DNA from 4 places in the Streptomyces sp. UF-297 genome. Region 2 is predicted to be linked to each of the others. Evidence: riboswitches for the same ligand, from Rfam matches in the RefSeq annotation. Region 2 holds a riboswitch; each other region holds the start of a gene.
The links. Region 2 has a riboswitch for cobalamin ahead of metE (5-methyltetrahydropteroyltriglutamate--homocysteine S-methyltransferase). Riboswitches for the same ligand answer to the same signal wherever they lie in the genome.
Positions count from the first base shown of each region.

Region 1 (7,647 bases), on a different contig from region 2:
GGACCACCTCGGTGTGCACCGGCTCCACGTTGCTGGCCAGGGCGGGTGTCCTGAAGGGGCGCTCGGCCACCACCCACTGGCTCGCCCGCGGCCTGCTGGCCGCGCACGGCGCGCGGGTCAGCGAGGAGCGCGTGGTCATCGACGGCGATGTGGTCACCGGCGCGGGCGTATCGGCCGGTCTGGACATGGCGCTGACCCTGATCGCGAAGATCTGGGGCACGGAGCGGGCGCAGCTGACCCAGCTGATGACGGAGTACGACCCCCGGCCGCCCTTCGACGCCGGTTCGCCGGACAAGGCGCCGGCCGAACTGGTCGCCTCCGTACGGAAGTCGCTGGCCTGAGCGTGCGGGACAGCGTGGACCCCCGCCCCTGCGGCCCGACCGGTCCGGCGCAGGCCGTGCGGGAGGTGGTGGTCGTGGTCTACGACGGGGTGCAACTGCTGGACGCGGCCGGTCCCCTGGAGGTGTTCTCCTCCGCGGGAGGCCTGCGGGACGGGGCCTACCGGGTGCGGCTGGCCTCCGTGGACGGCCGGGACGTGGTGACCTCCTCCGGCATCCGCCTCGGCGTACACCTGCGGCTGCCGGACGCGGAGCCGGACACCCTGCTGGTGGCCGGCGGCTGGGGCCACGGCGGCACGGCCTGCGGGGCCGAACTGACCGCTCAGGTAAGGCTGGTGGCCGGCCGGGCGCGCCGGATCGCCTCGGTGTGCACCGGCGCCTTCGTCCTGGCCGAGGCCGGGCTGCTGGACGGCAGGCGGGCCACCACGCACTGGGCGCTGTGCGAAGAGCTGGCGGCCGAACACCCCTCGGTGAGCGTGGAGCCGGACGCGATCTTCGTACGCGACGGGCCGGTGGTGACCTCCGCCGGGGTGAGCGCGGGGGTGGACCTGGCGCTGGCCCTGGTGGAGGAGGACCACGGCGCCGCGCTCTCCCGGGAGGTCGCCAAATGGCTGGTGGTCTTCCTCCAACGGCCCGGCGGACAGTCCCAGTTCAGCCTGCGCAACCGCGCCCCGGCGCTACCGGACGGGCCGCCGCGCGCCCTGCTCGACGACATCGCCGTCGACCCGGCGGCGGACCTGTCGGTCCAGGCGATGGCCGCCCGGCTGTCGATGAGCCCGCGGCACTTCAGCCGGATGTTCACCCGCCGGGTCGGCACCAGCCCCGGGCGGTACGTGGAGCGGGCGCGGGTGGAGGCGGCGCGGGAGATGCTGGAGAGCGGCGCGGAGGGGGTACGGGCGGTGGCGCGGCGCTGCGGGTTCAACTGCGCCGAGACCATGCGCCGTACGTTCCTGCGCGAGATCGGGGTGCCGCCGAGCGCGTACCGCAGCCGGTTCAGCCGTACGGGCATCGAAGGGCCCACGGCGCGGGACGGGACGCGCGGGAAGGCGGCCGGAGGTCCGGGAGGGGAGGCCGGGCCTCCGGCCGGCGATGCCGGTTTCCGCGCCCCGTAAGGCGCGGGGGCCGTGCTCGACTCCCCTCCACGGCCTGCGGTGCGACGACCGCGCGTCCGGCAAAGCGCTCAGGCGGCCGGTGCCGGGACTGCCGCGTCGGCGCCGGCGCTGCGGGCGGAGCGTGCCGCGCGCAGGCCCAGGGCGCCGAAGACGCCGCCCAGGACCGCCCACAGCAGGACGTGGGAGGCCAGGGAGAGCACCCGGAAGTCCCACAGGAGGGTGGCCGAGACGGGTACCGGGTCGGGGTTGCCGGGGAGCGCGAACAGCAGCGCGAGGGTGGCGATCGCGGTGAGCGCGACGGCCAGTTGACGTACCGGCTCGGTGCGGCCGGCCAGTCTGCGGTGGATCTGCCAGGCCAGCAGCATGCCCAGGGCGCCGATGACGACCGCGGCCAGCCACAGCATCTGGCGCTGCCCGACCGTGCCGGAGTCGCCGACGCCGGGCGGGTTGGCGGGGTAGCGCAGTCCGGGCAGCAGCGCGACGCCGGTGAACGCGGCGGCCGCCATGGCCAGCGCGCGCGGCCAGGGCCGCTCGCCCGGGGCGCCGCGGCGGTGGATCAGCGCGTAGGCGACGGCGAAGAGCAGCCCCAGTGCCAGACCGGCGACGACCGCGGTGACCACCAGGCCGAAGTGCTGGGTGGAGCGGGTGAACAGCTCCTCGTGGTGCTGGGTGACGGCGGCGCCCGCGTCGTGGTGCTCCATGCGCTCCTGGCGCGCCTCCTCGGCGCGGATCGCGCGGTCCATCAGCGGTTCGGCGAGCAGCAGGGAGAAGAGACCGGTCAGCAGACCGGCCGCGCCGCCCGCGAGCAGTCCCCGTCGCAGGAAGGGGAGTACGGGGTGGTTCATGGTGCGTGCGCCCCGATCAGTGGCAGGGGGCGCCGAAGAGGTGCCGTCCGTCGTGGGAGAACTCGTGGAGGTAGTCGCCGGTCGCGGAGATGAGGGAGCCGTTGTCGATGAAGACGGCGTAGAGCGCGATCAGCGCGATGATGACGGCGCCGCCCGCGATCAGCCAGTCGCGGGTGCGGGTCGTGGCGGCCGAGACGGCCGCCGGGTCGGTGTGCTGCGCGGTGTGCAGTGACATCCGAAGTGCCTCCTTGTGGGGTTTCCACGCCCCATGGCAGGAGGACGACGGGTCAGTTCCTGACTCCCGCGAGCGGCGCTGCTCGCGGTCACAGTGGCGGGACCGTCCCGGATTCGCACCGGGTTCCTGTCTGCCGTCGCCTCGATGTATGGACTTGTCGCAACGGAGATTCCCAGCAGGACGGGCACATGTCAACCAGCGCACGGGCGCACGCGACCGTGCCCGGCCGGCGGTCCGCTCCCCCCTGAACCGCCGACCGGTCGGTCCTCGACCGCCGCGGCGCCAGGGCTGCGGGAGAGGCCCTGTCGCCGGGGGGAGGCGCTGGGAGTGCGTAGGTCGGACACGGCCGGGGACTGGGGCCAGGCGACCTACTCTAGAACGCCTGAACGCCCCCGCCTAGGGGCAGTTGAGGCCAAGCCGTCATCGGCTCGTCGATAGGTCGACAGTGCTCCTCGCCCCTGTGCAACGATGGATCGGACCGGTCTTGTCCCGTGCTCCGAGGGGGAGTGGATGTACGGAAATGTGGGGGGGCCGGGGGGACGCCCCCCGGGTGGACACCGCACCGCAGGCCGCCGGCGCACGGCGCTGGCGGCGGTCTCGGCCGCGGGTGCGCTGCTGATGCTGGCCGGGTGCTTCGGCTCTTCGGAAAAGGGCGGGGAGAGAGAGGGCGAGGGCGGGGCCGGCGCGCCCGTTCTGGGGCAACAGCCCAAGTCCACCGCGCGGTTCTGGGTCAACCCCGACGGAAATGCGGCCCGCCAGATGGCCGCGTACACCAAGGAAGGCAAGGCGTCCGACGCCGAACTGATCGAGAAGATCGCCTCCCGGCCCGTCGCCGAGTGGATCGGCGTGGACAACGCGGAGAGCGAAGCGCGCGGCTTCACCGAGGCCGCCGCCAAGGCCGACCGCGACGCCCTGCTCGTCCTCTACAACATCCCGCACCGCGACTGCGGCAACTACTCCAAGGGCGGCGCCGCGGACGGCAACGCCTACCGCGGCTGGCTCGACGGCGTCGTCAAGGGCATCGGCGACCGCGCCACGACCGTCATCCTGGAGCCGGACGCGCTGCCGCACATCGAGGACAAGTGCACCCCCGAGCAGTTCCACGAGGAGCGCTACGCCCTGCTGACCGAGGCCGTGGGCAAGCTCAAGGCGCTGCCGAGGACCAAGGTCTACCTCGACGCCGGCAATCCGCACTGGATCAAGGACCCGGGCCGTATGGTCGAGCCGCTGCGCCGCGCGGGCATCGACAAGGCCGACGGCTTCGCGCTGAACATCTCCAACTACCAGACCACGGAAGAGAACACGAAGTACGGCAAGCAGCTGTCGGGGATGCTCGGCGGCAAGCCCTTCGTCATCGACACCAGCCGCAACGGCAACGGCCCGGCGCCGGGCGGCGACGACGCGGAGAGCTGGTGCAACCCCCCGGGCCGGGCGCTGGGCAAGGCCCCGACGGTCAGGACCGGCGACCCGCTGGTGGACGCCTATCTGTGGATCAAGCGCCCCGGGGAGTCGGACGGCACCTGCAAGGGCGGGCCCAAGGCGGGGGAGTGGTGGCCCGAGTACGCCCTTCAGCTCGCCCGCAATTCGCGGTAGTTGAGCAACAGAGAGGGGCGCCCCGGTGATCCGGGGCGCCCCTCTTCGTATGCGGACTCCTCAACCGCTCGCTTCGTATACGGGCACCTCAACTGCCCTGCGCCACCGGCACCTTGAGCCAGACCGCCTCGGACGGGGTGCCCCGGTCGTCCACGGCGTTGAGCATGTACCAGCCGGGCGGGACCAGGGACGGGTCCTTGGGCAGGGTGGCGGTCACGGAGTCCTTGGTGCGGGTGAAGTCCAGCGCGATGGAGCGCTGTTCGATGTTGGTGACATGGGTGAAGGAGCTGGGCCGGATCAGCCGCAGCTTCTTGATGCCCGCGCTCTGCGCCGTCCTGTAGGTGACCTTGCCGCCGAGCGGGACGGTCCTGCGCTCGGACCCGGTCAGCTGGGGCCGGGAGTCGCGGTAGAGGTAGGGCGGGGTGTAGAGGTCGATCTGCTGCTCGAAGACGCCGGGCTTGGTGTTGTCCTTGTCGGCGAACAGCGAGTCGGAGCCGAAGGTCATCACCCGGCCGTCCGGCAGCAGCAGCGCCCCGGAGTGGTAGTTGCGGCCCACCAGCGGCTCGGCCACCTCCCGCGAGGTGTTGGCCGCCGGGTCGTACAGCTCGGCCCTGAGGATGTTGGAGTCCGAGCGCCCGCGGTAGTCGCCCGAGCCGTTGGTGGTCAGGACCGTGTCGTCCGGCATGATCACGCTGCTGGGGTAGCGGGCCTTCTCGTACAGCGGCGGCCCGTCCTTGAAGCGCGGGCTGTCCGCGTGCAGATCCACGATCCGGGTCCTGGCGGTGGCCTTGGGGTCCTCGCCGACCCCGCCGCCGCCCAGGACCATGTACTTCTGGTCCTGCGCGGGCGGCAGCAGTACGGACATCGAGGTCTCCAGGATGTCCGGGTCGCTGATGCCGGGCACGACCTGGAACTCATTGGTCTTCAGGTCCCAGATGCCGGGCTTGCGGCCGATGTTGTCCGGGCCGTAGCCGGCGTTGGAGCCGGTGTAGAAGATCCGGCCCTTGTCGGTGAGGAAGAGCGCGGGGTAGGTCGGGAAGAACCGCTCCTTGGGCAGATAGGTCCACTTCTTGGTCTTCGGGTCGTAGATCTCCTGCTTGCCCGGTACGACCTGGCCGATCTCGTCCAGCCCCGAGACCGACAGGACCCGGCCGTCCTCCAGCGTGGTCAGCGTCGGGTACCAGCGGGCCTCGTTCATCGGGTCGACGGGCAGATAGCGCTCGGCGACCGGGTCGAACTCGAAGGAGTCCTTGATCCCCTGGAAGTCCTTCTTGTCGAAGGACAGCTTCTGCGCGATGCCGTAGAAGTTCCGCGCGTCCGCGCCGGTCAGGCCCTGGATGCGGTAGTTGTCCTGGGCGCCGGTGGAGTGTGCGGGGCCCTCCTTGAGCGCCTCGACATAGACCCGGGCCTCGCTGTGGGTGACGGTCACCTTGCCGGTCCTGGGGTCCTGGGTCTTCTTGGCCCGCGGCACCACGAGGGGGTCCTTGGACTCGAAGGTCTTGCCGTTCTGCTTGCCGGTGAAGAGCGTGCCGGCCGGGAAGGTCTTGGGCGCGTCGGGGTCCTCGTTGTAGACGATCATCAGGCCGCCGGCCTTCTTCACATCGCCGCCCAGCTTCTCGTAGCGCTGGGTGCCGCCCGCCACCAGGAGCTTGCCGTCCGGGAGCTGGGTGTGCCCGGCGCAGAAGAGGTCCTTGGGCGTGGGGATGTTCTTGAAGGTGTTCTTCACCGGGTCCCACAGGACCGTACGGAAGGTCTTGGCCTTGAACATCTTGGCGTTGTTGCCGGAGCCGGCCACCAGGAGCACCTTGCCGGTGTGCAGCAGGGCGGCGTGGATGGTGTTGATCCGGTACTCCTCGGGGACGTCGACCACCTCCCACTTGCCCATCTTCGCCTTGTACCCGGGCTGGTCGATCTTGTACGCGTGGTACTTCTCCGAGGCGAAGCCGAAGAGGGCGGGGCCGTTCATCCCGGCCAGTGCCAGCACCACCGCCGCGCCGATCGCGACTCTTCGGGTGCGCCGGCTCGGACGGTACTTCATGTGTGACGTCCCCCAAGGGCGATCTGCACGGTCTGGTCGGTGGCGGCACCCTGGTCGGCGGCCGCCCAGGTGGGCTTGTGCCCCGCGGGTTCAGGGGCGTGGGTGCCGGGCGCTCCCGCCGCCCCGCCCGCGTCCGCGGTCTCGCCGGCATCCGGCGCGCGGGAGCTGCCGGAGCGCTTTTCGCGGCGTACGGTCCAGCGCCAGGCGAAGATGGGCGAGGCGGTGACGAGCAGCGCGAGCGAGGCCCAGGTGATCATCGCCGGGTGGTCGTGGCCGAAGACGAAGGACGCGGCCAGCGAGGCGCCGAAGACCAGGATGAAGAACAGGTGGATCCTGAAGGTGCCCAAGAGGGTGTCCGGGCTGGAGGAGTCCCCCTTGGGCGTCACCACGAACTTGCTCTTGCGGCGCAGCACGGCGTCCATCAGCGAGCGCGCGTAGATGGGGGCGGAGAGCGCGGACATCACCATGCCCGCGATGCCGCCGGAGCCCTCCGGCTCGTGCGGGGAGACGTTGTGCCGGCGGTTCCAGACGTAGAGCCCGATCTGGAGTGCGGAGGCGTTTCCGTACAGCATCATCCAGATCGCCGGGTCGATCTGTACACCCGATGCGCCAAGACCCAGGAAGAGTGCGCAACTGAGCGCCGCGAGAATCCAGTTCATCGCGGACATCGGGTAGAAGATCACCATCATGGTGTAGTTGAAGAGCTTGCCCGGCGGCAGCGTCAGCGGCGCCTTCCAGAACTGCTTGAGGATGGTCTCGTAGGTCCCGCGCGACCAGCGCAGCTGCTGGGTGAAGAAGTCCGTCCAGGCGGTGGGGCCCTCGCCGACGGCCAGGACGTCCGGGGTGTAGACCGAGCGCCACTTCTTGCCGGTGTCGGGGTTGGAGTGGCGGTGCATCTCGAAGCCGGTCGCCATGTCCTCGGTGATCGAGTCGTACAGGCCGCCGATCTGCTTGAGGGCCTTGATGCGTACGGCGTTGGAGGTGCCGACGAACATGGGTGCGCCGTAGCGGTTGCCGGCGCGCTGGATCAGGGCGTGGAAGAGGAACTGCTGGGATTCGGCGGCCTTGGTGACGAAGGTGTCGTAATTGCCGTACACCTGCGGGCCGATGACGAATCCGACGTCGGGGTCGCGGAAGAATCCGAGCATGCGTTCCAGGTAATTGGGCAGCGGTACGTGGTCGGTGTCCACCGACGCGAAATAGTCGTAGTCATCGCCGTGCGCCTGGAGCCAGGCGTTGTAATTGCCGTGCTTGGTCTTGGCGCGGTGCGGGCCCTTGGCCTGGTTCCACTCCGGAATGCCCTTTCGGGTGAAGTGGTGAACACCCAGCCGCGCGCAGACCTCCTTGACGGCGTCGTCGTCGCCCTCGTCCAGCAGCCAGACGTGCAGCAGCCCGCGGTGGCGCAGCTTCACGGCCGCCTCAAGGGTCTTGGTGACCATCTCCAGCGGCTCTTTGCCGGGGACGAAGGAGGTGAGGAAGGCGACCT
Region 1 covers NZ_JBSIBZ010000111.1:15,126-22,772, forward strand. Annotated here, with positions in the region: gene AC4IJH_RS38750 (DJ-1/PfpI family protein) at 1-341, shown strand, start outside; gene AC4IJH_RS38755 (GlxA family transcriptional regulator) at 398-1,450, shown strand; gene AC4IJH_RS38760 (CbtA family protein) at 1,519-2,295, opposite strand; gene AC4IJH_RS38765 (CbtB domain-containing protein) at 2,312-2,530, opposite strand; cobalamin riboswitch at 2,564-2,703, opposite strand; gene AC4IJH_RS38770 (glycoside hydrolase family 6 protein) at 3,041-4,123, shown strand; gene glxA (radical copper oxidase GlxA) at 4,212-6,161, opposite strand; gene AC4IJH_RS38780 (glycosyltransferase family 2 protein) at 6,158-7,647, opposite strand, start outside.
Region 1: another riboswitch for cobalamin. It lies ahead of AC4IJH_RS38765 (CbtB domain-containing protein); the one in region 2 lies ahead of metE (5-methyltetrahydropteroyltriglutamate--homocysteine S-methyltransferase).

Region 2 (7,647 bases):
TGCTCGTTCTCGCCGACGGCCTCCTTGAGCAGTCGGGGGCCGAACTTGCGGGGGTCGATGGCGCCGTCCAGGACCATGCGGTCGGTGCGGCCGGGGAACATCTGGGTGTAGACGGTGCCCAGGTAAGTGCCGTACGAGTAGCCGAAGTAGGAGATCTTCTTCTCGCCGAGCGCGCCGCGGATGACGTCCATGTCGCGGGCCGTATTGCGGGTGGTGACGTGCGGCAGCACGGAGCCGTTGGTGGCGCGGCACTTGGCGGCCAGGTCCTTCTGGAGGGCGACCTGGCGCTCGAAGCTCGCCCGACTGAGACCGGCCGAGAAGAGGTTGGTGCCGACGGGCAGGCCGCAGTCCAGCGGGGTGCTGCGGCCCACGAAGCGCGGGTCGAAGCCGACGATGTCGTAGCGCGGGCCGGTCTTCTTCATCCACGCGTGGAACTCCGGCGGGGACTCGAACGCGGTGCCGCCGGGACCACCGTTGTTGAGCAGGATCGAACCGATGCGGTGGCGGGTGTCGGTGGCCTTGAGCCGGGATATCGCGACGGTGATCGTACGGCCCCGAGGGGCGGCGTAGTCCAGGGGGACGGTGACGTCCGCGCACTGCACACCGGCCTTGTCCAGATCGCGGCCCACGGTGTCGTCCGCGTTCTTGGCGCAGTTCCCCCAGCCCAGGCGCTGGTCGTAGTAACGGTCGAGCCCGGAGGCGGATTTCGAGGTGGTGGGGGCCGCTGAGGCCGTGGCGGTGGGGACGGCGCCGAGGAGAGCGGCGAGGGTCAGGCCCACGGCGGAGGCGCGGCGCACGGCGGGGCTGGGGGTGGTCACGAAGTCTCCTGGGGGTGCTGGGTGTTGTGGTCGGCGGCGCCAGTCGTCTGTGCCGCGTCCGCCATGGACAGGGCAGCCGCCACCACGCCCGACGGGATAACCGGCACTGCTGCGGACCGGGCCGCTCGGTGTCCGTCAAGGGGTGATCTGTTCGCCGTGTTCCGTGTATGTCTCACACCGTCAGACGCTAAGCGGAACAGCCGCCCCCACTCACTACGGCTATCCCCCCAACCCCGGTAGGGCCACCCCCAGCAACGGCCCGTCCACGGACCTGCGTACAACCCCCAAGATCCACCTGGCCGGTGAGGCCGGCCGACGTCCGCTCGCGTTCACCATCACACCGAGCCGGCGGGGTGACGCCCCGCGAATCGGGCTCTCAGAGGATCGGCGGGCGGCCCAGGCGCGTCATTTTCCCTACCGTGCGCCATGTCATCGGCTTGCGCGGGCCGCAGGATGTCCGCACACCCTCGATGAAGCCCCGCCACCAGGCTTTCAGGCCGGTGAGGGACCGGATGCGCGCCAAGGTGAGGAGGATCCACACGCCGAGATAGACGGGGACCAAAAGGGCGGGAAGGCGGCGGCGGGCGAGCCAGACGCGGTTGCGCGCGGTGAAACGGTAGTAGACCGCATGGCGGGCCGGTGAGGTCTTGGGGTGCTGGAGGACGAGTGCGGGTTCGTACAGGATCGTCCAGCCCGCGTCGAGTGCGCGCCAGGCCAGGTCGGACTCCTCGTGTCCGAAGAAGAACGCGGCCGGCCACAGGCCGATCTGACGGAGCATGGGCATCGAGAAGGCATGTCCGCCACCGAGGAACGCGGTCACCGGGCCACGGCGCATCGGGTCGTCGGCCCGCAGGCGCGGGACCCAGCGCCGCTCGGTGTGGCCGCGTTCGTCAGCCACCCTGAATCCGACGATCCCCAGCTCCGGATCGTCGGCGAACAGCCGCTGGACCCTACGGAAGACGTCGTCGGCGATGAGCAGGCCGTCATCGTCCAGCTCGATGACGACATCGACCTCGCCCGCATCGCGCAACATCTTCAGACCGACGTTGCGGCCGCCGGGGCAGCCCAGGTTCTCCTCGAGCGGGATCTTGGTCACGTCCGCCGAAATGTCGGTGAGGGGTGTTGCGTTGCCCACGAGGACGACGCGCGTGGCGGGTGTGTCCTGTTTTTCCACCGAGGCGAGCAGGGCCTCCAGTTCTCGCGGGCGGGTGCCCATCGTCACGATGACGACTCCGAGGCGGGGCAATGGCATGACGGCGAACTCCAGCTATTGGCGAAGGTGCTGATGCTAGCCGCGCGTGAAGCCGCTGCCGGGTGTCACCGCCGGGCTGCGGTGTGACAAGCGCATGTGCGGCCGGATCGTGTCTCATTTCACGTACCGCTATGTGAACAGGGGTGTTCGTCGGGGGTGTGAGCGCTCTAGTGTGGCCGGTGCAGCTGGTTCGCCCTGTCCGCCAGGCAGGTGCGTCGTAAGAGGGAACCCGGTGGGAATCCGGGACTGCCCCGCAGCGGTGAGTGGGAACGAACGCCGTTATACGCACTGGATCCGGGCCGCGGATCCGGGAAGCGACGGCCAGTAGGTGTCCGCCGGAGGAATCCGGTCGGCGTGCTCACGAGTCCGAAGACCTGCCCGTTGCCCGTACGCGTCCATACGTGTGCGGACACTCCGGTGACCTCGAGGGCGGGTCGGCGTACATATCAGGCGAGCACGTGCGTCTTGCGCGCTTCGTGGTCCGGCCGGTGTGTCATTCCTTCGCGTTCTCCTCCCGTCGCCGGGGCTTGCAGAAGAACACATCCGCGAAGGAGAGTTCCGTGACAGCGAAGCCCGCAGCCGCGGCAGCACGGGCCACCGTGTACGGCTACCCCCGCCAGGGTCAGAACCGCGAACTGAAGAAGGCCATCGAGGGCTACTGGAAGGGCCGCGTCACCGCGGACGCCCTGCTGGAGACCGCGAAGGACCTGCGCCGTTCGAACTGGCAGCAGCTGGCCGAGGCCGGCGTCCACGAGGTGCCGACCGGTGACTTCTCGTACTACGACCACGTCCTGGACACCAGCGTCATGGTCGGAGCTGTCCCGGACCGGCACCGCGCCGCCGTCGAGGCCGACGCCCTGGACGGCTACTTCGCGATGGCGCGCGGCACGCAGGACGTGGCGCCGCTGGAGATGACCAAGTGGTTCGACACCAACTACCACTATCTCGTACCGGAGTTGGGGCCCGACACGGTCTTCGCCGCCAACTCCGCCAAGCAGGTCGGTGAGCTCAAGGAGGCGCTCGCGCTCGGCCTCACGCCGCGCCCGGTCCTCGTCGGCCCCATCACCTACCTCCTGCTGTCCAAGCCCGCTCCCGGCGTCGCCGCCGACTTCGATCCGCTGACCCTGCTCGACCGGCTCCTTCCCGTGTACGCGGAGGTGCTGTCCGACCTCCGTGCGGCCGGGGCCACTTGGGTGCAGCTGGACGAGCCCGCGCTGGTGCAGGACCGCACCGCGGCCGAGCTGAACGCCGCCGAGCGCGCCTACCGTGACCTCGGCGCCCTCACCGACCGCCCGCAGCTGCTGGTCGCCTCGTACTTCGACCGGCTCGGCGAGGCCCTGCCCGTCCTGGCCAAGGCCCCCGTCGACGGTCTGGCGCTGGACTTCACCGAGGCCGCCGCCGGCAACCTGGACGCGCTCGCCGCGGCCGGCGGCCTGCCCGGCAAGCGGCTGGTCGCCGGTGTCGTCAACGGCCGCAACATCTGGATCAACGACTTCGAGAAGTCGCTGGCCACCCTCGGCACGCTGCTGGGCCTGGCCGACCGGGTGGACGTGGCCGCCTCCTGCTCGCTGCTGCACGTTCCGCTCGACGCCACCGCCGAGCGCGACATCGACCCGCAGGTGCTGCGCTGGCTCGCCTTCGCCCGGCAGAAGACCACCGAGATCGTCACGCTCGCCCGCGGTCTCGCACAGGGCACCGACACCATCGCCGCCGAACTGGCCGCCAACCGCGCCGACCTGGCCTCCCGCGCCGGTTCCGCGATCACCCACGACCCCGCCGTGCGCGACCGCGCCGCCGCCGTCACCGACGCCGACGGCCGCCGTTCGGCCCCGTACGAGCAGCGGGCCGGCGCCCAGCGCGCCCACCTGGGCCTGCCGCTGCTGCCGACCACCACCATCGGCTCCTTCCCGCAGACCGCCGAGCTGCGCACCGCCCGGGCCGACCTGCGCGCGGGCCGCATCGACACGGCCGGGTACGAGGAGCGCATCAAGAACGAGATCCGTGAGGTTCTCGCCTTCCAGGAGAAGGCGGGCATCGATGTCCTCGTGCACGGCGAGCCCGAGCGCAACGACATGGTGCAGTACTTCGCCGAGCAGCTGACCGGCTACCTCGCCACGCAGCACGGCTGGGTCCAGTCGTACGGCACCCGCTATGTGCGCCCGCCGGTCCTCGCCGGTGACATCTCGCGGCCCGAGCCGATGACGGTGCGCTGGACGACGTACGCCCAGTCGCTCACCGACCGTCCGGTCAAGGGCATGCTGACCGGCCCGGTCACCATGCTCGCCTGGTCCTTCGTCCGCGACGACCAGCCGCTGGGCGACACCGCCCGCCAGGTCGCCCTCGCCCTGCGCGACGAGGTCAACGACCTTGAGGCGGCCGGGACTTCGGTCATCCAGGTGGACGAGCCCGCGCTGCGCGAGACGCTGCCGCTGCGGGCGGCCGACCACAGTGCCTACCTCGCCTGGGCCACCGAGGCGTTCCGCCTGACCACCAGTGGTGTGCAGGACCGGACCCAGATCCACACCCACATGTGCTACGCCGAGTTCGGCGACATCGTCCAGGGCATCGACGACCTCGACGCCGACGTCATCAGCCTGGAGGCCGCCCGCTCCCACATGCAGGTCGCCCGCGAGCTGGCCGCCCACGGCTATCCGCGCGAGGCCGGACCCGGTGTGTACGACATCCACTCCCCCCGCGTGCCGAGCGCCGAGGAGGCCTCCAGCCTGCTGCGCAAGGGCCTCGGCGCCATCCCGGCCGAGCGCCTGTGGGTCAACCCCGACTGCGGTCTGAAGACCCGCGGCTGGCCCGAGACCCGCGCCTCGCTGGAGAACCTCGTCGCCGCCGCGCGGACCGTCCGGGCGGAGCTCGCCTCGTCCTGAACCGGTGACGGCCGGGACGGGCTCGCCCGAGCCCGTCCCGGCCGTCACGTTTTTCCCTGGGCAGGGCAGCCTGCCGCGCACCGCCACCTCTCGTCCCGCAGCGTCCCCCGGATGCTCCGGCCGCCCGATGCCACAGATCCCGCGCCGTGTCAGCGGGGGCAATCAAGCCAACCCCTCAGGTCACTCTGTTGCCGCGGCAACGGCGCCTCTACGCTGATGTGCGCAGTCGGTTCGCGCCTTTTTCCGGGGCGCGTCGTAAGAGGGAACCCGGTGGGAATCCGGGACTGTCCCGCAGCGGTGAGTGGGAGCGAACGCCGTCAACGGCACTGGGCCCCGTCCAGGGGCGCGGGAAGCGACGGCCAGTAGATGTCGCCGGAAGGCCCGGCCGACGTGCCCACGAGTCCGAAGACCTGCCACTGTGCGCGTGCGGCGACGCATGCGCTGTTCACGGTGACCTCGAGGGCTGGGTCGGCGGTGCAGGCGGCGTGACGCGCGTACGGTCGCGGCCGCCTTCTCGCTCTGCGGTCATTCCTCGGGCCGGGTGCGGCGAGGAGGGCGTGTTCGTGACCGAGGCGTACCGCAGGAGCTGCCACCAGCCGCTCCCTACAAGGCTGTTGTGCGGTGGCCCATGCTGACCGGATCCGATGGTGCCTCGGCGCGGCCGGTCTCCGGTGTCTGCCACGGGACGCTGGGCGAGCTCTTCCAGGGCCCGCTGCGCCCTGTCGGCGATCCGGACATCGCGCTGGTCTCGTTCCCCGTGGACCGCCACTCCTGGGTGTATTTCACGCCCGGCGCCCATCCGGGCCATGAGCTGCCGCTCGGCGAGAAGGCGGCGACGGCCGTACGGCTCTTTTTGGGGCACTACGGGCTGACGCTGCCGCCGGGCCGCTGGAGCACCCACTCGGACCTGACCGTCGGGGTGGGGATGGCCAGTTCCACGGCGGACATCGTGGCGACGCTGCGCTGTCTGTTCCAGGTCTTCTCCCTGCCGTACGACGCCGACGCGGTCATCGGCATCCTCTCCGCGATAGAGCGGGCCGACAGCGTGTTCCTCGACGAGTTCGCGCTCTACCTGAGCGCCCGGCACCGTGTCGTACGGCGGCTGGGCGCCGGCATCGGCTTCCACACCGCCTTCGTCATGGAGCCGGGCACGGTGGACACCGCCGCGGTCACTCCCCTGCTGCAGCGGCACTACCGGCGCTGCGCGACGGAGTACGAGAAATGCCTGACGGACCTCCTCAAGGGCTTCGCCTCGGGGGACGCGGCCGCCGTGGCCAGGGCGGCCACCATCAGCGGCGTGCTGTCCCAGGAGGCGCTGCCCAAGCACACCTTCGAAGCCGTACTGGCCCACCGCGAGGAGTTCGGGGCGGACGGCCTCTTCGTCGCCCACACCGGCTCCGTCATCGGCTACCTCTTCGGACGCCGGCCCGCACCGTCCCTGAAGGGCGAACTGTCCGCCTTCTTCCACTCGCTCGGCCACCAGTGCTCCTTCGCCCACGGAGGCTACGTGTGACACACCCCCACATCGCCGACGCCCTCAAAACCCCCGACCTCGTCCGGCTCACGGACGGCATGGTCCTGCTGCGGTTCGAGTCGATGAAGATCTACTCGGCGCTCGCGGCCGTCCGCCGGCTCCTCGACCAAGGCACCATCCGCACCGGACAGACCCTGATCGACAGTTCCAGCGGCATCTACGCCTACGCCCTGGCACTGGCCTGCCACCGCTACGGCCTGCGGTGCCACATCGTGGCCTCGACCACCGTCGACACCACGACGCTAGCCCAGCTGGAGATCCTCGGCGCCACCGTCGAGCAGGTCGCACCGTCGCACAACCTCAAGCTCGACCAGGAGTTACGCGTGCGGCGGGTGCGGGAGATCCTCGCCGAGCGGCCCGGCGTCCACTGGATGCGCCAGTACCACGACGCCATCCACTACCTCGGCTACCGGGAGGTCGCGGACATCGTGTCCGCCGCGCTGCCGGACCACGCGCTGACCGTCGTCGGCGGGGTCGGGTCGGGTGCCTCCACCGGCGGGCTCACCGAGCACCTGCGGCGGCGCGATCCCGGCGTCCGGCTGGTCGGGGTGCAGCCGTTCGACAGCGTCACCTTCGGCAGCCAGGACCACCACGACCCGGAAGCGATCATCGCCGGGATCGGTTCCTCGATCGTCTTCGACAACGTCCGCCACCACCTGTACGACGCCATCCACTGGATGGACTTCACCCATGCCCTGTCCGGCGCCGTCGCCCTGCTGCGCGAGCACGCCGTCTTCGCCGGGCTGTCCACCGGCGCCGCCTACCTGACCGCCACGTACGAGACCCGCCGCCACCCCGACCGCCTCCACCTGGTCATCGGGGCGGACACCGGCCACCGCTACGTGGAGCGGGTGTTCGCCCGCCACCGGGAGGCGGCGGACCTCACCGCGCTCAAGCCGACCGAGGTCGCCGGCCCCGAGGACATGACCATGCCCTGGTCGACGATGGCGTGGAACCGCGCCCCCTGGCCGTCACACCGCAAGGAGGCCTCCGCATGACCGTCGTCTGCCTGGAATCACTCACCTTCGGGCTGGGGCACCTGTCGCGCGCCGCCGCCCGGCTGGGCGTGCCGCTGCGGCTGCTGACCCGCGATCCCGCCTACTACGCCTACGAGTTGGAGCAGCTGCCTGCGGGAGCCGTCGAGGTGGTGGAGACCGACACCTT
Region 2 covers NZ_JBSIBZ010000087.1:32,069-39,715, reverse strand. Annotated here, with positions in the region: gene AC4IJH_RS35165 (alpha/beta hydrolase) at 1-818, opposite strand, end outside; gene AC4IJH_RS35160 (glycosyltransferase family 2 protein) at 1,195-2,070, opposite strand; cobalamin riboswitch at 2,240-2,466, shown strand; gene metE (5-methyltetrahydropteroyltriglutamate--homocysteine S-methyltransferase) at 2,631-4,949, shown strand; cobalamin riboswitch at 5,160-5,380, shown strand; gene AC4IJH_RS35150 (GHMP family kinase ATP-binding protein) at 5,578-6,462, shown strand; gene AC4IJH_RS35145 (cysteine synthase family protein) at 6,459-7,481, shown strand; gene AC4IJH_RS35140 (ATP-grasp domain-containing protein) at 7,478-7,647, shown strand, end outside.

Region 3 (7,647 bases), on a different contig from region 2:
CGTCCCTGAGCACCCGGGTCACCGAATAGGGCTCGGCCCGGGTGCCGCCGTTGGGGAAGAGCGTGTACGCGCCCGCCAGCCGGATCGCGCTGGGGGTGGAGCTGCCCAGCGCGAACATCGGCTCCAGGGGTGCCATGCTCTCCTCGCGCAGCCCGGCGGCCACCGCCGTCTCCTTGACCTTGTCCAGGCCGATGCGCTTGCCGGCGGCGACGAAGGGGGCGTGGGCGGAGGTGACCAGCCCCTCGGAGAGTTCGGAGCCGGCCTCCGGCCCCTCGTCGGGCCGGCCGGGCGCCGGGTAGGCGGCGCGCGGACCCTGGTCCTGGAGGGCGGCGGCCATCACGAACGGCTTGAAGGCCGAGGCGGCCGGGACGCCCGAGGTGTCCGCGTTGTTGCTGAAGTGCTCGATCGCGTTCGCGCCGCCGTACAGTGCCACGACGGCTCCGTCCGAGGGCCGTACCGAAGCCGCGCCGAATTCCACGTACGTATCGGTCGGCTTCCGCTTCTTCGGGTCGATGTCCCGCTTGCGTACCTGGGTGACGGCCTTTTCCAGCTGCGCCACCCTGGCCTTGTCGAAGGTGGTGTGAATGCGGTAGCCGCCGCGTGCCAGATCCCGGTCGGTAAGGCCCGTACGGGACTTGATGTATTTGTTGGCGACATCGACGAGATATCCGGTCTGGCCTGCCTGGCTGGTCGGCTTGGCGGGTTTCCTCGGCTCCGGGAACTCCCGGTAGCGGTCCCGCTCCTGACGGGTCATCAGGCCGACCTCGACCTGGCGGTCCAGAATCCATTCCCAGCGCTCCACCGCGCGCTGGTGATTCTTGCCGCCGCCCGCCGGGTCGTACTGCTCGGCGCCCTTGAGCGTGGCGGCCAGAACGGCTGCCTGGCTCGGGTTCAGTTCCCGGGCGGGAATGCCGTAGTACGCGTTCGCGGCGGCCTGGATTCCGAAGGAACCGCGCCCGAACCAGCTGGTGTTGAGATATCCCTGAAGGATCTCGTCCTTGGACTTGCGGTTGTCCAGCTTCAGCGCGATGAAGAACTCCTTCACCTTGCGCTTGAGGGTCTGCTCCTGCGAGAGATAGGTGTTCTTCACATACTGCTGGGTGATGGTGGAGCCGCCCTGCGCGTCCCCGCCGGTGACCATGTTCACCGCGGCGCGGGCGATGCCCTTGAGGGAGACGCCGGAGTCGCTGTAGAAGCTCTCGTTCTCGGCGGCTATCACGGCATTGCGTACGGATTGCGGGACTTGGGCGAGGGGCACGTTCTGCCGGTTGACGGCGCCCACGCTCACCATCTGGCTGCCGTCGGCCCAGTAGTAGACGGACGCCTGCTGCCGGGACTCGGCGTTCTCGTCGGGGATGTCGACGTTCGCGTACACCACGGCGAACAGCCCGCTCAGCGCGCCGATGCCGAGCGTGCACAGGCTCAGCAGCTGTCTCCACGACGGCACAAAGCGGCGCAGGCCGCCGCGCCCGCGCCGCGGACAGTCGAAACGCCCGATGAACCGCCCTGTCTTCTTCGCATCGTTCACACAACAGCAGAGCGGGTGAGGGGCGGCCGGGTTGCCGCTCCTCACCCGCTCGTCATCAACTCATCATCTACGGGCTAGAACTCGTCGTCGAAGGAGACCGAGCCCTCCACGGCGACCTGGTAGGCCGAGGCGCGCCGCTCGAAGAAGTTGGTCAGCTCCTGGACGTTCTGCAGCTCCATGAAGGAGAACGGGTTCTCCGAGCCGTACACCGGCGGGAAGCCGAGCCGCTGCAGGCGCTGGTCGGCGACGCACTGGAGGTACTCGCGCATCGACTCGGTGTTCATGCCCGGCAGGCCGTCGCCGCACAGGTCGCGGCCGAACTGCAGCTCCGCCTCGACGGCCTCCTTGAGCATGTCGGTGACCTGCTGCTGGAGTTCGTCGTCGAAGAGGTCGGGCTCCTCCTCGCGGACGGTGTCCACCACGGAGAACGCGAAGTTCATGTGCATGGTCTCGTCGCGGAAGACCCAGTTGGTGCCGGTGGCCAGGCCGTGCAGCAGGCCGCGCGAGCGGAACCAGTACACGTACGCGAAGGCGCCGTAGAAGAACAGGCCCTCGATGCAGGCCGCGAAGCAGATCAGGTTCAGCAGGAAGCGGCGGCGGTCCGCCTTGGACTCCAGGCGGTCGATGGACTCCACCGAGTCCATCCACTTGAAGCAGAACTCCGCCTTCTCCCGGATGGAGGGGATGTTCTCCACCGCGGCGAACGCGGCCGCGCGGTCGTCCGGGTCGGGCAGGTAGGTGTCCAGCAGCGTCAGATAGAACTGGACGTGCACGGCCTCCTCGAAGAGCTGACGGCTCAAGTACAGCCGCGCCTCGGGGGAGTTGATGTGCTTGTAGAGGGTGAGCACCAGGTTGTTGGCGACGATGGAGTCACCGGTGGCGAAGAAGGCGACCAGCCGGCCGATCATGTGCTGCTCGCCGGGGGAGAGCTTGGCGAGGTCGGCGACGTCGGAGTGCAGGTCCACCTCCTCCACGGTCCAGGTGTTCTTGATCGCGTCGCGGTAGCGGTCGTAGAAGTCCGGGTACCGCATCGGGCGCAGGGTCAGCTCGAAGCCCGGGTCCAGCAGGTTCTTGGTGCCGGTGGTCGTGGTGTGGGCGGCCGCGGCGGTGTTCTTCTCGGTCTTCTCGGATGCGGTGGTCATTACTGGCAGGCCTCGCAGGACTCGGGGTTTTCCAGGGAGCAGGCGATCGCGTCGGGGTCGCTCACCTGCTGCGGTACGGGGGCGGTGGCGGCGGGGGCTGCCGCGCGGGCGGACTGCGCGATCCGGGTGGCCGGGCGCGAGCGCAGGTAGTACGTGGTCTTGATGCCCTGCTTCCAGGCGTAGGCGTACATCGAGCTGAGCTTGCCGATGGTGGGCGAGGCCATGAACAGGTTCAGCGACTGGCTCTGGTCGATGTAGGGCGTACGGTCCGCCGCCATGTCGATCAGGGCGCGCTGCGGGATCTCCCAGGCCGTGCGGTACAGCGCGCGGATGTCCTGGGGGATCCACTGAAGGTCCTGGACCGAGCCGTTGGCCTCGCGCAGCGCGTCACGGGTGCGCGCGTCCCACAGGCCCAGCGCCTTGAGCTCCTCGATGAGGTAGGCGTTGACCTGGAGGAACTCGCCCGAGAGCGTCTCGCGCTTGAAGAGGTTGGAGACCTGCGGCTCGATGCACTCGTACACGCCCGCGATCGAGGCGATGGTGGCGGTCGGCGCGATGGCCAGGAGCAGGGAGTTGCGCATGCCGGTGGTGGCGATGCGGGCGCGCAGCGCCTCCCAGCGGCCGGCCCAGCGCGGCTCGGCGTTGGGGTAGTGGTCGGGGTGCAGCACGCCGCGCGCGGTGCGGGTCGCGGACCAGGCCGGGTGCGCGCCGTGCCGCTCGGCGAGGTCGGCGCTGGCCTCGTACGCCGCGAGCATGATGCGCTCGGAGATGTGCGTGGACAGCTCCTTGGCCTCGGGCGAGTCGAAGGCCAGGCGCAGCCGGAAGAAGACGTCCTGCAGGCCCATCAGGCCCAACCCCACCGGGCGCCAGCGGGAGTTGGAGGCGCCGGCCTCGTCGGTCGGGTAGAAGTTGATGTCCACCACGCGGTCGAGGAAGGTGACGGCGGTGCGCACGGTGGCGTCCAGCCGCTCCCAGTCCATCTGCCCGTCCTCGCCCAGGTGGGCGGCGAGGTTGACCGAGCCGAGGTTGCACACGGCGGTCTCGCCGTCGTTGGTGACCTCGAGGATCTCGGTGCACAGGTTGGAGGAGTGCACCACGTTGCCGGGCTCGGCGGTCTGGTTGGCGGTGCGGTTGGCGGCGTCCTTGAAGGTCATCCAGCCGTTGCCGGTCTGCGCGAGCGTACGCATCATCCGCGCGTACAGGACCCGGGCGGGCACGGCCTTGACGGCCTTGCCCTCGGCCTCGGCCTTCTTGTACGCGGCGTCGAACTCGGCGCCCCACAGGTCCACCAGTTCGGGGACGTCCACCGGGGAGAACAGCGACCAGTCCTGGTCGGCGTCCACCCGGCGCATGAACTCGTCCGGGATCCAGTGCGCGATGTTCAGGTTGTGGGTGCGGCGCGCCTCCTCACCGGTGTTGTCGCGCAGCTCCAGGAACTCCTCGATGTCCGCGTGCCAGGTCTCCAGGTAGACGCAGGCCGCGCCCTTGCGCCGGCCGCCCTGGTTGACGGCGGCGACCGAGGAGTCCAGCGTGCGCAGGAACGGCACGATGCCGTTGGAGTGCCCGTTGGTGCCGCGGATCAGCGAACCGCGGGCGCGGATACGGGAGTACGACAGGCCGATGCCGCCCGCGTGCTTGGACAGGCGCGCCACCTGGTGGTAGCGGCCGTAGATCGAGTCCAGCTCGTCCAGCGGGGAGTCCAGCAGGTAGCAGGAGGACATCTGCGGGTGGCGGGTGCCGGAGTTGAACAGGGTGGGGGAGGACGGCAGGTAGGAGAGCGTGCTGGTCAGGCGGTACAGCTCGGCGACGTCATCGAGGGCCCGCAGGGAGCGGTCCTCCGCCAGGCCGCAGGCCACCCGCAGCAGGAAGTGCTGGGGGGTCTCGATGACCTGCCGGGTGATGGGGTGGCGCAGCAGATAGCGCGAGTGCAGGGTGCGCAGGCCGAAGTAGCCGAAGCGGTCGTCCGCGCCGTCCTTCAGGGCCGTGGTGACCAGCTCGTCCAGGCGCTCGGCGTGGGTGCGTACGAACTCGGCGGTGTCGTCCGCGATCAGGCCCTCGCGGTGGCCGACCTCGACGGAGGCCGAGAAGGAGACGGCGCCCTGGCCCGCGGCCTCGTCGGCGACGGCGAGGGTGAGCAGGCGCGCGGCGAGCTTGGAGTACTGCGGCTCGTCGCCGATCAGACCGGCCGCCGCCTCGGTGGCCAGGGACCTCAACTCGGCCTCGTCGGAGCCCGCGTGGCGTCCGCGCAGGGCGGCGGCCGCGACCTTGCCGGGGTCGGTGGCGGGGAGATCCGCGGTGAGGTCGGTCAGGGTGCGCAGCAGGGCGGTGCCGGGCCCGTCTGCGGTCTCCGTGGCCTGCGTGGCCTGCGCGGCGCGCGTGTTCTGCACGGCCGCAGCGGCTGACGCGGGCTCCGTCGGCGCGATGGTCACGTGGTGCTCTCCCTCACTCGGCGGGGGCCGCGAGGGGTGGTGCGCGACGGGCGCGTACGGGCACACGGCACCCCGGAAAAGAGGGGTGCGGGCACACTCGTAGCGTCCACCGGCCCAACCCGCGAGGCCCGGACGAAACAGCGACCGCGCCGGTCGCGGCGGGTCGTACCGTCGGCAGGTCCTCGGACTCACGGGTGCTTAAATGCGCACTCGTACACCGTTGCGGGACAGTTCCGGATTTGCACCGGATTCCCCTGCGGCGACAGCGAGGACGAGCATACATCTTGTGCTGGCCGACGCACGCACCCCCACATCTTGTGTCGCGTGGCGGCGGCATGCCCTCAGGTGTGTTAGAGAGCCCTGATGAACGGGGCGTATTGCGGGACCGGGCCGCCGTCGAGGCGTTGACCGGGGCCCGTGCAGCGTATTGGCTCCTTGACTGCTCCGTCGGCCATCGGGGCCGCAGGGGGCCAAGTGTGAGGGGGGAGACATGCGTGCACGGTTAAGAGCCGGGGTCGTGGTGGCTGCCGGGGCGTGCCTCGCGGCCGGGCTGCTGCCCGCCGGGGCGGCTTCGGCGCGGTCCGCCGCGGCCACCGAGCGGGTCAGCGCGGCCGCGGACGGGGCCCAGTCCGCCGGCTTCGCGGCGAGCCCGGCGCTCAGCGCCGACGGGCGCTACGCCGCCTTCACCTCCGACGCCGCGGACCTCGGGCCGTCGGACACCAATGGCCAACAGGACGTCTATCTCAAGGATTTGCGGACCGGAAAGGTCGAACTGGTCAGCGTCGGCAGCGACGGGACGCAGGGCGACGCTCTCTCCGGTTCGCCCGCCATCAGCGCCGACGGCCGGTATGTCGCCTTCTCCTCCTCGGCGGGCAACCTGGTACCGGGGGACACCAACAAAGAGGGCGACGTCTTCGTGCGCGACCGGGTGACCGGGCGGACGCAGAGCCCCACGGCGGGCGCGGGCACCTCGCCGTACGGCTACGGCGTCCAGGGCTTCGCGATCAGCGGTGACGGGCGATATCTCGCATTCGGCTCGTCCCGGGCGGACCTGGTGCCGGGGGACACCAACGAGAGCCAGGACGTCTTCGTCGCGGACTTGCGGGAGCGAACGACGCGGCGGGTGAGCGTGGCGAGCGACGGGAGCCAGGCCGAGGGCGCCTCCCGCATCCCGACGATCAGCGCGGACGGCCGCCGGGTCGGCTTCGTCTCGCGGGCGTCGAATCTGCCCGGCGCGAGAACCGCGCTGCGCCCGCCGCCACTGGACCCGATGTACGTCCACGACCTCGGCTCGGGGCGGACGAGGGCGGCGAGCCTGAGCACCGCCGGCGCCGCCGTCGGCGTGACACCCTCCACCTCGCTGAGCCCGGACGGCCGCTACGCGCTCTTCGTGAGCCCGGCCGGCGATGTGGTGCCGGGCGACACCAACGGCACGTACGACATCTTCGCCCGCGACCTGAACGGGGACGGCGGCACCCGGCTGCTGACCCGCGCCCACGACGGCGCGCAGGGCAACGGATGGGCCTCCGACGGGCGGCTGAGCGCGGACAACCGGCGGCTGTTCTTCACGTCGGTGGCGACCAACCTCGTGCCGGGCGACACCAACGGCTACGCGGACGGGTTCGTACGGGACCTGAGGACCGGGGCGGTCCAGCGCGTCAACCTCGCCGCCGACGGGGCGCAGTCCACGTCCTGGACCAACGCCGTGGTGCCCGACGCGTCGGGGCGTACGGCGCTCTTCGACTCCCGGGACGAGGGTCTGGTGCCCGGCGACACCAACGCCTCGGGCGATGTCTTCGTCCGGCGGCTGCAGAACCGACCTGTAGGAGGGGAAAGCCGATGAGCGCACGACACAGCGGGTCACGAAGAGCCGTCGCCGTGCTGGCCTGCGCGGTGGCCGCGCTGCTGCCCGCGGGGACGGCCGGGGCGCAGGCCAACGCGCCGCGCACGGAGCGGATCAGCGTCGCGGCCGGCGGCGCGCAGGGCGACGGCAGCTCCAGCGGCGTGGCCCTCAGCGGCAACGGGCGCTATGCCGCCTTCGCCTCGGCGGCCACCAATCTCGTGCCCGGCGACACCAACGCCCAATGGGACGTCTTCGTCAGGGACTTGAGGACCGGCGCGGTGGAGCGGATCAGCGTGGCCACCGGCGGCGCCCAGGGCGACGGCCCCTCCTTCTCGCCCTCGCTGAGCGCCGACGGGCGGTATGTGGCCTTCGGCTCCCGGGCCGCCAACCTCGTGCCGGACGACACCAACGCCGAGGAGGACGTCTTCGTCCACGACCGCAGGACGGGCCGTACCACCGGCGTCACCATCGACGGCCTCCCGCACACGGGGGAGCAGGGCAGCCAGATGCCGGTGATCAGCGCCGACGGCAGCCATGTGGCGTTCGCCTCCAGCCGCGCGGACCTCGTGCCCGGCGACACCAACGGCAGCCAGGACATCTTCGTACGCCAACTGCGCGACGGGTCGGTGAAGCGGGTGAGCGTCACCGCCACCGGAGGCCAGGCGACGGGGCCCTCGGCCTCGCCGGTGCTGAGCGCCGACGGCC
Region 3 covers NZ_JBSIBZ010000055.1:54,562-62,208, forward strand. Annotated here, with positions in the region: gene AC4IJH_RS27235 (transglycosylase domain-containing protein) at 1-1,528, opposite strand, end outside; gene AC4IJH_RS27240 (ribonucleotide-diphosphate reductase subunit beta) at 1,603-2,670, opposite strand; gene AC4IJH_RS27245 (ribonucleoside-diphosphate reductase subunit alpha) at 2,670-5,099, opposite strand; cobalamin riboswitch at 5,256-5,382, opposite strand; gene AC4IJH_RS27250 (TolB family protein) at 5,590-6,942, shown strand; gene AC4IJH_RS27255 (TolB family protein) at 6,939-7,647, shown strand, end outside.
Region 3: another riboswitch for cobalamin. It lies ahead of AC4IJH_RS27245 (ribonucleoside-diphosphate reductase subunit alpha); the one in region 2 lies ahead of metE (5-methyltetrahydropteroyltriglutamate--homocysteine S-methyltransferase).

Region 4 (7,647 bases), on a different contig from region 2:
CCGGGAGTCGCGCGGAGTACGGGACGTCACAAGGAGCAGTCTTGCTGCTGACGGCCCGAAAACCCAATCGGAACCCGCTCTGCGCATTCCAGGCGGCGGGTGCCGGTGGCCGCCTGCCCTTCATCCGCGGGACATTCGCGGGTACGGGGGGTGCGGGAGCGTCCCGTGCGAGCGCGGGCGGGCCTCGCGCCCCGTCCGGCGCCGGTCCGCCCCGCCGGTCCGCCCCCACCGTGCCGCGCCCCGGGACGGGCACGGACCCCCAGGTGCGGCGCGTACCGGCCCCCGTCCACGGGCCCGTGAGCCGGGCCGGACGCCGGGCCCGTACGGCCGGCCGTGTGGGTCAGGTCCCGTACGCGGGCACGTACGCCCTCCCGAGCGCCCCGCGGACGCGAGGCCGCGAAAGAAGGCGGGTGTGCCGCGGCTACATCAGCGGCGTCAGGAAGCGCCGCAGGGCCTCTTCGTAACCGGCCGGGTTCGCGTTCCACATGGCGGCGTGCGGGGCGTGCGGGACCGGGTGAAGGGTGATCAGGTCCGGGCGGCGGGCGGCCAGTTCACGCGAGGCGGCCCAGGGGGCCACGGTGTCCTCGGGGCCGTGGAACAGCAGGGTGGGGACGGCCAGGAGGCCGGGGTCGCCGGCCTCGGTGAGGCGGTCGGAGTGCAGCCCTGTGCTGCCCTCGGCGGCCCGTACGGCCAGCGGCAGCAGCGGGCGCGGGGTGCGGCGGGCGGCGGCCAGCGCGCGGACGGTGGCCTGCCAGTCCAGGACCGGGGAGTCCAGGACGAGGCCGCTGATGCGCTCGCGCAGCGCGGAGTTGGCGGCGGCGTGCAGGGCCATCGTGGCGCCGGTGGACCAGCCGTGCAGGATCACCTTGCGGGCGCCGTAGCGCATGGCGTAGCGGATCGCGGCGTCCAGGTCGCGCCACTCGGAGTCGCCGAGGTGGCTGATGCCGTCGGCGGTGTGCGGGGCGCCGGGGTCGTTGCGGTAGGCGATGTCCAGGACGGGGAGCCGCTGACGGTGCAGGAAGGGCAGGACCACCATCGGGTGCTCGCGGGTGGTGCCCAGGCCGTGCACGGTGATCACCCAGGTATCGCGCACGCCGGGGACGAACCAGGCGGGCAGCGCGCCCAGTTCACCGGGGATGTCGACGTCGGCGCAGCTGATGCCGAGGGCGTCGCGCGGGTTGCCGATGTGGACCTGGGGGGTGATGCGCATCCGGGCGCCGGGCTGGAGCGTGCCGTGGGTGACCCGCTCCAGGCGGCGTACGACGGTGTCGGCGGGGTGCGGGGTGTTGTCCAGCAGCGGTCCCAGGACGGCGTGGCAGCCCGCGCCGGTGAGCCCGTAGGTGCCGGGGCGCAGGGACGCCAGCGCGCGCGTGAGGGTGACCCGCCCGGCGGCCGTGGAGTGAACCGTGAGGCGGCAGTCACCCGGCAGGGGCCGGTCGGGGGACGGTTTCAGGGCAATGTCGCTGGCGTACCGGCCGACCGCCACCGCGGCCGCGCCGGCACCGATCACGGTGGTGGCGGCAGCGGCCGCCGCGGTACCCATGCGCATCCTCCTCAGTGTGGGGAGGCGGGGCGCCCGGGGCCAGTGGGCGGCAGCGGCCGGGTGACGGCGCCGGGGCGCGGCGGGGTCAGCGCGGCTGGCCGTAGCCGCGCAGTTTGTCGCCGGCGGCCTCGATCTGTTCGGGGCTCAGCAGGGACGGCGCGTGGCCGGGTACGCAGGAGGCGGTGAGCCACAGCCGGCACATCCACTCCAACTGGGCGGTGCGGTCGTAGGCCTGGTCCAGGGTGTCGCCGTAGGTCAGGGTGCCGTGGTTGCGCAGCAGGCAGCCGGTGCGGTCGCGCAGTGCGTGGAGCATGTGCGCGGCCAGTTCGTCGGTGCCGTACAGGGCGTAGGGGGCGACGCGGACCGGGCCGCCGAGGGCGCCCGCCATGTAGTGGACGGGCGGGAGTTCGGGGACGAGGGCGGAGACCGCGGTGGCGTGCACGGCGTGGGTGTGGACGACGGCGGCGGCGTCGGTGGTGCGGTAGACGGCCAGGTGCATGGGGAGCTCGCTGGTCGGCGTCAGCGCGCCGGCGGCCGGGCGCCCTTCAAGGTCCACGGCGGTCAGGTCGCCGGGGCCCAGCCGGTCGTAGGGGACGCCGCTGGGGGTGACCAGGACGAGGTCCCCCACGCGGACGGACACATTGCCCGAGGTGCCGACGACCAGGCCGTCGGCGACCGTGCGGCGGGCGGTGGTGACGAGGTCCTGCCAGGCGCTGGCGAGGGCTGCGGGGTCCGTCATGCGGTGCCTTCCTGTCCGGGGCGGCGCGGCGGGTACGGCGCGGCCGGTGGCCGTCACCGTACGGGCAGCCGGGGGCCGCGTCCCAGAGGCGACGGGAGGCCGGATCTGATCCCTCCGGTATTGCTCCATATCGGGATACATGAGCGGGTGTTCCACATTGGCCGGGGATCGTCCGTCTTCCGGGGATCTTCCAGTACCCTCTGGAAAATTTGTCATGCACGTCGCCATTGGGGGGAAATATGGCTCGTGACAGCACACCGTCCCCACGTTCCCGCCGCCGACGCCGCCGGATGATCACGCTCTCCGTCGCCGTCGCCGCACTCGGCACAACCGCCCTCACCGCAATTCCGGCCACTTCCGCCTCGGCCGCGGGCAAGCCTCGCGGCCATGACGTCTCTTCACACCAGAAGAATGTGGACTGGTCCGGCGCGCGGGCCGCCGGGGCGCGGTTCGTGTACGTGAAAGCCACCGAGTCCGACACCTACCGCAACCCCTACTTCGACCAGCAGTACAACGGCTCGCGCGAGGCGGGCCTGCTGCGCGGCGCGTACCACTTCGCGGTGCCCAGCCAGTCCTCGGGCACCGCCCAGGCCCGCTACTTCCTGCGCAACGGGGGCCGCTGGACGGGCGACGGCCGGACGCTGCCGCCCGCCCTGGACATCGAGCACAACCCGTACGACAAGAAGCACCCGTGCTTCAGCATGAGCAAGAAGCGGCTGGTGCGCTGGATCTGGGACTTCAGCGACGAGGTGAAGCGCCAGACGGGCCGGCGGCCCGTGATCTACACCACGACGCGGTGGTGGAACGGCTGCACCGGCGGCGCCCGCTCCTTCGCGAACCACCACCCGCTGTGGCTGGCCAACTGGCACAGCTCGCCGGGCCCGCTGCCCGGCGGCTGGGACTTCCACAGCATCTGGCAGTACGACAACGGGGGCTCGCTGCCGGGTGACCAGAACCAGTGGAACGGCTCGATGCGAGAGCTGAGGCGGTTCGCCAGAGGGTGAACGTCCGGTGATCGCGGCGGCGCCTCCGCACGAACTCGGCGGGGGCGTCACCGCCGCGCCCGTCCCAGTTCACCTTCCGTTCACCCATCGTCCGTACGGTCCCGTGCGTCACTGCCCATCGAACTGATTGCCTGGGTGAATGGAACACATCACGCTTCTCATCGGGATCGTGATCGTCACGGCCTTGGTGTTCGACTTTACGAACGGCTTCCACGACACGGCCAACGCGATGGCCACCACCATTTCCACCGGGGCGCTCAAGCCCAAGACAGCGGTGGCGATGTCGGCGGTCCTCAACCTCGTCGGCGCATTCCTGTCCGTGGAGGTCGCCAAGACCATCTCCGGGGGAATCATCGACGAGACCGCCGGGATCAGACCTGAAGTGATCTTCGCCGGTCTGGTCGGCGCCATCGTCTGGAACCTGCTGACCTGGCTCGCCGGGCTGCCCTCCAGCTCCTCGCACGCCCTCTTCGGCGGCCTGATCGGCGCCACCCTGGTGTCGGTGGGCACCGACGGCGTCAACGGCAGCGCCGTGGTGATGAAGGTCCTCATCCCGGCCGTGTTCGCGCCGATCGTCGCCGGTCTGGCCGCGATGGCCGCCACCCGCCTGACCTACCGCCTGGCCCGGGGCCGGGACGAGGCGGAGACCGCCAAGGGCTACCGCTCCGGCCAGATCGCCTCGGCCGCGCTGGTCTCCCTGGCCCACGGCACCAACGACGCCCAGAAGACGATGGGTGTGATCACCCTCGCGCTGATCACCGGCGGGGTGCTCGCCCCGCAGGCCGACCCGCCGATGTGGGTCATCGCCTCGGCCGGTATCGCCATCGCGCTCGGTACGTACCTGGGCGGCTGGCGGATCATCCGCACGATGGGCAAGGGCATCACCGACATCCAGCCGCCGCAGGGCTTCGCCGCCCAGACCGGCGCCGCCGCCACCATCCTGGCCTCCTCCCACCTCGGCTTCGCGCTCTCCACCACCCAGGTCTGCTCGGGCTCGGTCATGGGCTCCGGGCTGGGCCGCAAGGGCGGCGTGGTGCGCTGGTCCACGGCGGGCCGCATGGTCATCGCCTGGGGCCTGACGCTGCCGGCCGCGGGTCTGGTCGCGGCGGCCGCCGCCTACCTGGCGGGACAGGGCGACTGGGGCGTGGCGACGGTGGCCGTGCTGGCCGTGATCGCCTGCGGTGCCATCTGGCTGGCCTCGCGCCGCAAGCCGGTGGACCACACCAACGTCAACGAGGTGCCGGCCGACGAGCCGGTGGGCGTGGTCACCGCCGCGCTGCAGACCGTCGCCCCGCCGCCGGCCGGTGCCGCGGCCCCGGTGGCCGACAGCCCGTCCGAGCCCGCCCCCGCGGCGCGCGCCAAGGCCGCCGCGACGGCCACGGGCTGACGCTCCCGGCGCAGCCAAGAGCCAGAAGGAAACTCAACCATGCACATCGACTGGGCAGCTCTGGGCCAGGTCTTCGGCGTCAGCCTCCTGGTGACGGTCGGGATCGTGGGCCTGTTCACCCTCGGCATCGTCGGTACGTCCCGCAAGCCGCAGCAGGAGACCGGCGAGGCGGTCGCCGCCTCCGCGCCGGCCCGTATCGGCGCGTACGCCTGCTTCGCGCTGTGCGCGGCGGCGGTGGCGTACGGGATCTACCTGATCGTGGCCGGCTGACGGCCGGCCCCCTCCCGCGCCCCGCGCAAACCGCTTGGACCAGGCGCCCGGAAGCGCACGGCAGCAGCCGTGTGCGCCGGGCGCCTGGCGCGTGCCCCCACTGCCGCCCTGTGGCTTTGGCCACAGCCGGTGTGACGGGACTGCGCCGCAGGTCAACGGTGAGTTGACGGGCATTCGCGGCGCGTGGTGGACTGCCGGAGCCATTCGGCGACAGATGAGGAAGTCCGGTGAGAATCCGGCGCGGTCCCGCCACTGTCACCGGGGAGCGCTCCTCCAACGAAGGTCACGGCCCGTGCCGTATTACGGGCTGGAAGGCCGGGGGCGGCGCCGATCCGGGGAGCCAGGAGACTCTCGTCGCCGGTCACGTCGAGCCAGGGCGCGGACCCTGAGTGAGGACATACCGCCATGCCGGGCCGCAGTTCGAGAACCCTGGCGCGCCGTGCGCCGCACACCCCCCTCTCCCCCGCTCTGCCGGCCCTTCTTCGAGGCGCGGCGGTCTGATCCGATGCCTGCCGAACACGCCACTTACGCGTGCGGCGCGGCCCTCGGCTTTCTCGGCGACCTGATCGCGGGCGACCCCAGGCGCGGCCACCCGGTGGCCGCGTTCGGGCGGGCCGCCGCGGCCGTCGAGCGCGGGCTGTGGCGCGACGACCGCGGCCGCGGGGCCGTGCACGCCGTGCTGTGCGCGGGCGGCGCCGCGGCCGGTGCCGCGCTGCTGGCCCGTGCCGCGCGCGGCCGTACCCCCGCCGCCGTCGCACTGACCGCCGCCGCCACCTGGTCCGTCCTCGGCGGTACGTCCCTGGGCCGCGAGGCGCGGGCGATCGGCGGCGCCCTGGAAGCGGGAGATGTGGCCGTGGCGCGGGAGCGGCTGCCGCACCTGTGCGGGCGCGACCCGCGCTCGCTGGACCAGCAGCAGATCGCCCGTGCCGTGGTGGAGTCGGTGGCGGAGAACACCTCGGACGCCGTGGTGGGCGCGCTGGTGTGGGGCGCCGTGGCCGCGGTTCCCGGGCTGGTGTGCTTCCGGGCCGTCAACACCCTGGACGCGATGGTGGGTCACAAGTCCGCGCGCTACCGGCGCTTCGGCTGGGCCTCGGCCCGTACCGACGACGTCTTCGGCTGGCCCGGCGCACGGCTGACGGCCGCGCTGGCGACGCTGGCCGGGCCGGACCGGCGCGGCGCGTGGCGGGCCTGGCGCGAGGACGGCGGGCGCCACCCCAGCCCCAACGCGGGCCCGGTGGAGGCCGCGTTCGCGGGCGCGCTGGGGGTACGGCTCGGCGGCACGCTGGCGTACGGCACCCGGATCGAGCACCGGCCGGTGCTCAACGGCTCGGCGCGGCCCGTGCAGGTGGCGGACATCGAGCGCGCGGTACGGCTCTCGCGCCGGGTCGGTGCGCTGGCGCTGGCGGTGACCGTGGCGGGGCGGCTGGCGGTGGGCGCGGCCCTCTCGCGTAACGGCCGTTCGCGTACGGCCGGTTCGCGTACGGCGGGTTCGCGTACGGCTCTGCGGAGGCCGGAGTGAGTGCCCGGTCCGGGTGGAACAGCGGCGCCCCGGCGGGCGGATGGATCGAGGACGGCGCCCCGGTGCCCGTACAGACGAGGAGAGTGGCGTGAACGGACGCGGCAAGGGGGCGCAAGGGGCGCTCGGCGGTGGGCTGTTGGTCGCCGGCACCACGTCCGACGCGGGCAAGAGCGTGGTCACCGCGGGGATCTGCCGCTGGCTGGTGCGCCAGGGCGTGCGGGTGGCGCCCTTCAAGGCGCAGAACATGTCGCTGAACTCGTTCGTGACCCGCCAGGGCGCGGAGATCGGCCGGGCGCAGGCCATGCAGGCGGCCGCGGCGCGCGTGGAGCCCAGCGCCCTGATGAACCCCGTGCTCCTCAAGCCGGGCAGCGACCGCAGCAGCCAGGTGGTGCTGATGGGCAAGCCGGTGGGCGAGCTGAGCGCGCGCGGCTACCACAGCGGGCGGCAGGAGAAGCTGCTGGACACGGTCACCGAGTGCCTGGCCGAGCTGCGGCGCACGCACGACGCGGTGATCTGCGAGGGCGCCGGCAGCCCCGCCGAGATCAATCTGCGCCGTACCGACATCGTGAACATGGGCATCGCGCGGGCCGCCCGCATCCCGGTCGTGGTCGTCGGCGACATCGACCGCGGCGGGGTCTTCGCGTCGTTCTTCGGGACCACGGCGCTGCTGTCCAAGGAGGACCAGGCGCTGGTGGCGGGGTATCTCGTCAACAAGTTCCGGGGCGATGTGACGCTGCTGGAGCCCGGGCTGGAGATGATGCGGCAGCTGAGCGGGCGGCCGACGCTGGGCGTGCTGCCCTTCCAGCACGGGCTGGGCATCGACGAGGAGGACGGGCTGCGGGTCTCGCTGCGCGGCGCGGTGCGCGAGAGCGTGGTGGCGCCGCCGCACGGCGCGGACGTCCTGCGGGTCGCGGTCGCCGCCGTACCGCTGATGTCCAACTTCACGGACGTGGACGCGCTGGCGGCCGAACCGGGCGTGGTGGTGCGCTTCGTGGACCGCGCCGAGGAGCTGGCGGACGCGGACCTGGTGGTGCTGCCCGGCACCCGCGGCACGGTGCGCGCCCTGCGGTGGCTGCGCGAGCGCGGGCTGGCCGACGCCGTGGCGCGGCGGGCCGCCGAGGGGCGCCCGGTGCTGGGGATCTGCGGCGGGTTCCAGATGCTGGGCGAGCTGATCGAGGACGAGGT
Region 4 covers NZ_JBSIBZ010000024.1:62,153-69,799, forward strand. Annotated here, with positions in the region: gene AC4IJH_RS16650 (hypothetical protein) at 1-30, opposite strand, end outside; gene AC4IJH_RS16655 (alpha/beta hydrolase) at 422-1,549, opposite strand; gene AC4IJH_RS16660 (class II aldolase/adducin family protein) at 1,629-2,282, opposite strand; gene AC4IJH_RS16665 (lysozyme) at 2,522-3,286, shown strand; gene AC4IJH_RS16670 (inorganic phosphate transporter) at 3,426-4,673, shown strand; gene AC4IJH_RS16675 (hypothetical protein) at 4,713-4,943, shown strand; cobalamin riboswitch at 5,114-5,313, shown strand; gene AC4IJH_RS16680 (cobalamin biosynthesis protein) at 5,449-6,462, shown strand; gene AC4IJH_RS16685 (cobyric acid synthase) at 6,551-7,647, shown strand, end outside.
Region 4: another riboswitch for cobalamin. It lies ahead of AC4IJH_RS16680 (cobalamin biosynthesis protein); the one in region 2 lies ahead of metE (5-methyltetrahydropteroyltriglutamate--homocysteine S-methyltransferase).